Regions from separate parts of the Exiguobacterium sp. s7 genome, predicted to be linked through region 2. Evidence: a T-box and tRNA genes for the amino acid it is inferred to sense, from the RefSeq annotation. Region 2 holds a T-box; the other holds one or more tRNA genes.

Region 1 (4,234 bases), on a different contig from region 2:
CCGAGATTCCTAGGATCTCCCCCATGACCTCGTGCAAGTCTCTGAGAACGTTTCGGCCCGATTCCGTAAGGGAAATACCTTGAGTAGCGACCATCAATAGACCTTGGTCTTTCAAAAAGTCGACTTCTCGTCTTAGGATTCGTTCCGTCAGCCCGAGGCTTGTGGCGAGTGTCCGGCGACCGATTGGCTGCATCAACCGGACGTAATGTAAGATGTCGTAACGATGTCGGAGCGTATCGAGCATGTCGGGAACGATTTGCTTCTGAACTTGAATCAGCTGCTGGATCATACTCATTCCCCCTCGACTTAAAGCGTGGACAATTTTTGTCCCACTTTTATATTTGCGTCCCACCGCTACGACTTCATCTTATCAATGACCTTTCCGTCTTGCAACCCCTTCAAACGTTTTTTTTCGATGTAAGCGTATACTTAACAAAATCTTCAACTTTACTGTCATCGTATCGCCCTTGACTAATGACGCGCCCCTCGTGTAAGACGACGGGGATCTCGAACAAGTACTTCGCCTCGAGTTCTTCGTTGCCCGTGATGTCGACCTGCTCGAGTTCGAACGGATAGTCTTCCATGAGCCATTCGAGCATGACGAGTGCCTCCTCGCAGAGCGAACAGTTGGCACGCCGGTATAATGTCAGCACCATGTCAGTCCCCTCCTTTCCATAGTTGTCGTTCCCGCTCCCGCGAGTTTCCAAAACCGAGCGCTTCCCGATAGTTCGCCACGGTCCGTCGTGTCACCGTATAGCCGATCCGGGCCAACTCTCGCATGAGTGCGGCGTCACTCAAAGGTGACGTCTCTTGTTGAATCAGTTCGGCGAGCGCCTTTTTCACCATGAACGGCGATTGCCCATGATCCGTGGACCTGACGAAAAAGTGGCGCCACGCCATGACACCGCCCTCGGTCGCCACATACTTTCCTTGGATGGCCCGTCCGACGGTCGACTCGTGCTTGCCGATCCGTTCGGCGACTTCTTTCCGCGTCAACGGATGCAAGACGAGGTTGCCGTCGAGCCAGTCCGCCTGACGTTCCGCGATGACCGTCCATACTGAATGAAGCGTCGCGTTCCGCATCTCGAGCGTCTCGTGCCACCACTTCGCCTCGCGGTCGTCCCCGATTCGAGCCACATCGAGCGTTGGGCTGAACCATGTTGTCACAAGCTCACCGTCACGCCGGACGACTTCGAGTTCCGGTACGATATGCTCGGTTCCTTCATATAATATTGGTGTTTTCGGTAACGTCGCCACGATACGGGTCACCCGGTCGAACTCGGCCACCGAGATGTCGAGTCGTCCCGGGATGTCATCAACGTTCGCGTCGAGCGCCTCGAACACGTCCAAGACGAGCGGGTCGTCATGTTCAATCGCATGCCGGTACTGACAGTCCCGCTCATTCTTCGCCCCGATCCCCGTCGGTTCTAAAAACAAGAGCGCCTGGCGTGCCGCCTCAATGTCCGCCACATCGACCTCGAACCGATGGGCGAGCACGAAGTCACTATCAGGTAAGAGGCCGCGGTGGTCTAGCGCGAGGACGAGTCGCTTTTGAAGCATACGTTGGACCTCGTTCCCACTTCCTTCCTCGATTTGTTCGAACAGACGCGACTCGAACCCGCTCGCCGTGTCCTCCACCCATTCGACCGCACCGCTGCCGATGGCGATGTTCGGGTTCCGCTTTGACAAGCGGCCGAGCTGAAAAGCGATCGCGGTCCGGTCTGCTTCGAGAACCGGCAGACGCCTGACCATGTCCTGGGTCAGCTGTTGCTTTTGAAGTTGCTGTTGTTCTTGGCGTTGCATCGGTCACACCCCTCTCGTTTCCTATTGTAGCGAAAGGCGGGAAAACGCGCTCAAAAAAAAGTGAGACGAACAGGATTGCTTTTTTAAAAAAACAAATGTATAATAAATCGTGTCAGAGAACATGCACCCGTAGCTCAGGGGATAGAGCACTGGTTTCCGGTGCCAGGTGTCGGGAGTTCGAATCTCTCCGGGTGTATCAAAGAAAGAGGTCAGGCAGATGCCTGGCCTCTTTTGTCGTTTTAGAATCGTCAAACCGTGGAATAGGTCAAAAACGATGACTATCGTTTGACCAACATTGACTATAGCGGTATGATATGTTTACAACCTACATAAAGGAGGCAGATTCAATGTTAATTCCAACAGTTATCGAACAAACAGGTCGCGGGGAACGCGCGTACGATATTTACTCACGCTTGCTCAAGGACCGCATCATCTTGCTCGGAAGTGCGATCGACGACAACGTCGCCAACTCGATCGTTGCCCAGCTCCTCTTCCTTGCAGCCGAGGACCCAGATAAGGACATCTCACTTTACATCAACAGCCCGGGTGGTTCGATCACTTCCGGAATGGCGATTTATGACACGATGAACTTCATCAAACCGAACGTGTCGACGATTTGTATCGGAATGGCCGCATCGATGGGTGCCTTCTTGCTCCAAGCCGGTGAAAAAGGCAAACGCTTCGCGCTTCCAAACGCGGAGATCATGATTCACCAACCGCTCGGCGGTACGCAAGGTCAAGCATCGGACATCAAGATCCATGCTGAACGCATCATCAAGATGCGCGAGAAATTGAACCAAATCATGGCCGACAACACAGGCCAGCCGCTTGAAGTCATCGAGCGCGACACAGAGCGCGACTACTTCATGTCAGCTGAACAAGCGAAAGACTACGGTCTCATCGACAAGGTCATGACGCGTTAATCCAAAAGCGCCTTTCCCAACTCCGGGAAAGGCGCTTCTTTTTATTGGACAGGTAACCAAATTTCAATCAAGTCGTCAGCTCCGTCTTGCCCATGAATGTAGCGCTCAAAATCGAGTGCATCCCGCAACGTTACATCCGGCAACGCTAGAAGTTGATTATACGTCGTGGGGATGGCCGGGATTCCGCCTTCGACCGTGGCGACAAGATAACGTCCTGCCGACAGTTCAACCTGTCTTCCCTCTTCTCCTATGACAGGATCAGTCATCCCTGCTAGATAAGCTTCTTCTTTCGCTAAACAGACGCCATATGATTCGTCTGTCGTCAGCTCTGGTTGCAATTTTTCCCAAACGAATGGGATTGTGGTGAGTTCGGATACATAGCCGTTCACGATTTTCGGTCGGTCCCACATCTCATAACGTACTTTCATTGAATCTCCCCCTGTTTGCATCCATTTGATTTGTTGCTCGACTTGTCGCAACGCCTCGATTTCGCGTTGGACCTCATCAAGTCTGCTGTCGAGTAACTCGCTCACACTTTCTGCCGTTTGAATTTGTTCGAGCGAGATACCCATTTGGCGTAGTAACTTGATTTCGTTCAGGCGTCTTATTTCTTCCATCCCGTATAACCGATACTGATTATCTAAACGAGTCGGTCGTACGAGTCCTTTCGCTTCATACCATTTGATTGCTTTAGTGGACAACCCCGTTAGATGGACCACTTTTCCGATTTGAATCATTGGCGTCCCCCCTTCTCGTTGATCATAAAGCCGCCCGTAGCGGACAGGTCAACTCTTTTATTCCTCGACCTCGACCCCGAACACATAGCGGCTATCGCCTTGCGGCCATTCCCCGCCCGTCTCAAACAAATAGACGCCCGGTTCGTCGGGCACGACGGGTTCAGACCGTACGAGCTCCCCATCGATGATTTGATGGAATGAGGCGTTCGACGGCTCGGCATGGAACTCGACATCAATCTCGGCACCCGGTTCGACGGGCACGAGCTGCAAGTCGTCCGCTTCCGGCAACCCGTGGTCTTCACATACCGCCTCGCCCCCATTGGACCAGCAGAACGTCGACTGCTTCACCTCGGCCGTCACCGACCCGATCCGGACTGTCGGGAGCGGCGGTTTGATCGAGGACTCCGACTTCCAAAACGAGGTGGCCAACAACGCGCCGCCGACGAGAATCAACCCAACCACGACGATCCATAACCCTTTTCGTCTCAACTCGCTCATCTCCTTTGTTCTTGTATTCCCCGTTCCACGAAAAAACGACCCACTTCCGTGAGTCGTCCCGTTCATTTCGGGCGTCGGAGCCCTTTCATCATATAGCCGCCTTTAAAGTCAATCGGATCGAATGCGACGAGGAACGCCTTCGGCTCATACTCCTCGACCATTTGCCGCAAATCTTTCATCCGTGTCCGTGCCGCCAAGACGTCGAGACGATATCGGATGCCGTCACGCCCCTGACCTTGGTAGTGCGTCACACCATAACCGCTGTCGCGCATC
Region 2 (4,234 bases):
TCCCCGACTTGATGTCCGTGCACATCGTTGATTTTTTTGAAAAAGTCGATGTCGAGCATCGCGACCGAAATCGGATACATCGAACCGTCCGAGATTTGTTGAATCCCGTATTCGTAAAACGCGCGTGCATTCGCGAGCAGCGTCAAGCTGTCGGTCCGACTTTCCGTGTAAAGACGGTCGCGCTCATGGCAACGGCTGATCGTCCGGTTGAACGACTTGAGAAGTTTGACGATTTCACGTTGGATGGTCGGGGGATACCCATAGACGTGTTCACCCGTCATGACGAGCCACGTGCGAATCCCTTCGATCTCCTCGGACCGAACCGAGATGAAACTATGATAGTCGTCGTCAAATTCGTTCGACAGTGGTGCGTCCCATTCGAAGCGCATCTCATATTCGACCGAGGCTTCGTTCGGATAAGCGTGATCGAGCAAATCGAACACGATGTGACGGTCAATCGGCTGACGCGTCTTCAAATCAAAGTACAGGGTACGGTCGAACAGTTTAAACTCGACGAACCCTTCGTCATAGTGATTGAGCCGCTCACATTGACTGAGAAACACTTCGATGGCTTGCGCCTCGCTCTGCGATAACGACACGGCTTCTTTTGCCTCATCATACTGTTCAATCAACGATTTAAAGGCGTCTTGCCGGCCTTTTTGGATGATGAGCCGCTTGATGAAGAACGTCAACGCGGCAGCGATGCTACTGACGACTAGTAAATTCGTCTCCCGGAACAACGAGGCCGCCAAAATGAAGACGAGACTGACGATATACGTATAAAACGCGATGCTCAGAAAATCGCGGACCGGGATGTCGACGCGGAACCACCAACCGACTTGATACTTTTGCACGACCGTGTTCAAGATGATGGCCAGAATCAAACCGGCGAGCGGCAGGAACGAGTCTTGAGAATAGAAGCCGAGACCGGTCACACCACCAAGCGCCAAGTAAACACCGGCTGGGATGGCAATCTCCAAGAAAGACGTGATGGCGTTCCAAGGATACGTGAAGCGGAAGCGTCGAAGCGCGACGCGCGGTTTCAAGTTGACGAACTGGAAGACGAGGAGACCAATCTGATTGACGAAAAGCGCCGTCTCGAAATCAAAAAACAAGAAAATGATGAGGACGATACTTTCCGAAAACGTGAAGTAGACGCCTTTCCGTTCGATGGAGTCCATTTGAAAAATGATGACAAGGAGCGCGATCAAGATGAACGGCAACGGCTCGATGGCGGGTATGTTCAATACGCCTGTGGCGAACAAGGTGATTGTCGATATGAGTAAAACACTCCATATGCTCCAACCAAGGACGGACATCTTGCGAAAATGGTTCATGGTTCCCTCCTATGTGGGAAAATTCGATATGTATGGTAGGAGATTCGGCACAATCATGCCCGAGTCCTGCCTATTCATCATAATGGCGGAATTCTAGCATTGAGTCTATATGAAATATCCTCTATAATGAAATTGCTTTTCAACCACATAGACGAAAGTCGATGAAAAAGAGAGTAACGATCGTTCCGTCAACAAAGCGACCTAGGGATTGGTGAGAGCCTAGGCTGACAAACATCGCGAAACGCACTTTTGAGATGCTGCCCGAACCTTAGTAGGCGTAGCCGGGGGACCCCCGTTATCACCGATAAAGCGGTCTGCGTCAAGCAGGCAAGAAGAGTGGTACCGCGGGCCATCCCGTCTCTTTGCATCTGTGCAAAGGGCGTTTTTTTTATGAAAATTTTATAAGGAGGAATTGTAATGAGTTATGAACGCAAATATGCGGAAGCCTTGTCCCGTGTCATCGGGGACGAGTTGACGCTTGACCAAATTGAAGCTCTAATTGAAAAACCAAAACATGAGGCACACGGGGACCTTGCTTTCCCTTGCTTCCAACTCGCGAAAGCCTACCGGAAAGCGCCGGTCATGATCGCGACTGATATCGCGAACGATTTGAACGATGAATTGTTCACAAAAGTCGAGGCGGCTGGACCATACGTGAACGTCTTCTTGAGCCGTGACGTCGTGTCACAAGAAATCATCAACATGGTGCTCGACGAAAAAGCGGACTATGCGACGCACGCAACCCGCAACGAGACAATCGTGACCGACTTCTCGTCACCGAACATCGCCAAACCGTTCTCGATGGGACACCTCCGTTCAACGGTAATCGGGAACGCCATTAACCAGATCGCCCGTAAAAACGGCTACGACGTCGTTGGGGTCAACCACCTTGGGGACTGGGGGACACAGTTTGGAAAACTGATGGTCGCCTATAAAAAATGGGGCAACGAGGAAGCGGTACGTGAGCATCCGATTGCCGAATTGTTGAAGCTTTACGTTCACTTCCATGAAGAGGCGAAGACGCAACCGGAACTTGAGGACGAAGGCCGTGCTTGGTTCAAGAAACTTGAAGATGGCAACGAAGAAGCGACAGAGCTATGGACGTGGTTCCGTGACGAGTCGCTCAAAGAGTTCCAAAAAGTATACGACTTGCTCGGCGTCGAGTTCGACAGCTTCCACGGGGAGGCGTTCTACAACGACAAGATGGACCGCATCGTCGCCATGCTCGAAAAGAAGAACCTTCTCGTCGAAAGTGAAGGGGCGATGGTCGTCTCACTCGAAGACGAGAACTTGCCGCCATGCTTGATTAAAAAGAAAGATGGCGCGACGCTTTATGCGACACGTGACTTGGCAGCGGCCGTTTATCGTCATGAGACGTATAACTTCGTCCAAGCGAACTACGTCGTCGGCGGCGAACAGGCGCTTCACTTCAAGCAGTTGTTCTCGGTCCTCCGTAAACTCGGCTACGACTTCGTCGATGGCATGCACCACGTGCCGTTCGGTTTGATTTTGCAAGAAGGGAAAAAGATGTCGACACGTAAAGGTCGCATCGTCCTGCTCGAAGAAGTGCTGAAAGAAGCAATCGAGAAAGCTCAAGGCAACATCGCCCAGAAGAACCCAGAACTTGCGAACGCGGACGATGTGGCACGTATGGTCGGTGTCGGCGCGGTCATCTTCCACGACTTGAAGAACGAGCGCATCAACAACATCGAGTTCGACCTCGACAGCATGCTCAAGTTTGAAGGCGAGACAGGCCCGTACGTGCAGTACACGAACGCGCGTGCGAACTCGCTCCTCCGTAAAGGCAACTACGACGGCTCGACATTCACGGGTGCGGATGACGACCACACGTGGGGCGTCGTGACGATGCTCAACGCGTTCCCACACGTGATCACACGTGCCCATGAGCGCCGTGAACCGTCTATCATCAGCCGTTACGTCCTCGACTTGGCGCAATCGTTCAACAAGTATTACGGCCATGTCCGTGTACTCGAAGAAGATGCTGGTAAACAGTCGCGTCTCGCCCTCGTCAAAGCGGTGACGATCGTATTGACAGAAGGACTCCGTTTGATCGGTGTTCAAGCTCCAGAAGAAATGTAAGCACAAACAAGGGACCCTTTTGAGGGGGTCCCTTTTCCTATGCCTTCATTCGTGTGACTGTCCGGGTTTTTGTATCGTACAAACACCATTCCCGGTCGAAGATGACGGCGCCGACGTTGATGACGTACCGTTTTTTCTTCAATGTGAACGGTTTCCCGATTTCCCAGGGAATCGAACGGCCTTTCCGGTAAATCCCCGGGATATGGCTGTGGCCGATAAAGACGAGCGGATACTTGCCTTTCTCGACGATCGGTTCCCAGTCCGGACTCCAGTTCACTTGATGGCCATGCAAGAACAACGCCTCATCGAGCGTCGTCTGTTCCGGTAATAATGAAATCCGCGTCTTAACTGGATGCGACACGACGAGCACCTCGTCAATCCGTTCTTCTTGATTGCCACGCAGGCTCGGGAACGTGAGCAGCGCCTCGTAATCCGGATCGTACGTCACGACGTCGGACACTTCGTGGAACCGTTCGTTCCGTCGCTTTTTGCCAATGTGGCATTCATATAAATCGCCGAGGCAGAGGATATGCTCTGTCTCACGCCGGACCGACTCGAGCACGGCTTTCAAATCATCAAACGAACCATGTGGGTCACTGATGATGGCGAGTTTCATCGGTAGTTTGTGAATTGGGCATCGACGGACAATTCGAGCTCACGGACGAGCTGCATGACGGCTTGAAGGTCATCGCGCGACTTGGCTGTCACACGGATTTGATCGTCTTGGATTTGCGACTTCACTTTCAATTTTGATTCTTTAATGGCGTTGTTGATTTTTTTCGCATCGTCTTTATCGA

What was found. The T-box of region 2 lies ahead of argS (arginine--tRNA ligase). A T-box ahead of a tRNA ligase gene usually reads a tRNA of that ligase, here a tRNA-Arg.
Region 1: it has a tRNA-Arg gene. The T-box ahead of argS (arginine--tRNA ligase) is inferred to sense a tRNA for this amino acid. The anticodon was not compared.

Annotation. Positions count from the first base shown of each region.
Region 1 is NZ_JACSLO010000013.1:27,027-31,260, forward strand. Features, by position in the region: gene KNP79_RS13155 (sugar-binding transcriptional regulator) at 1-286, opposite strand, end outside; gene KNP79_RS13160 (glutaredoxin family protein) at 399-656, opposite strand; gene KNP79_RS13165 (RNA polymerase factor sigma-54) at 658-1,803, opposite strand; tRNA gene KNP79_RS13170 (tRNA-Arg) at 1,927-1,999, shown strand; gene clpP (ATP-dependent Clp endopeptidase proteolytic subunit ClpP) at 2,151-2,726, shown strand; gene KNP79_RS13180 (MerR family transcriptional regulator) at 2,768-3,463, opposite strand; gene KNP79_RS13185 (hypothetical protein) at 3,521-3,961, opposite strand; gene KNP79_RS13190 (DUF2179 domain-containing protein) at 4,024-4,234, opposite strand, start outside.
Region 2 is NZ_JACSLO010000003.1:216,104-220,337, forward strand. Features, by position in the region: gene KNP79_RS06170 (GGDEF domain-containing protein) at 1-1,337, opposite strand, end outside; T-box leader at 1,490-1,702, shown strand; gene argS (arginine--tRNA ligase) at 1,755-3,437, shown strand; gene KNP79_RS06180 (metallophosphoesterase family protein) at 3,475-4,053, opposite strand; gene KNP79_RS06185 (YajQ family cyclic di-GMP-binding protein) at 4,050-4,234, opposite strand, start outside.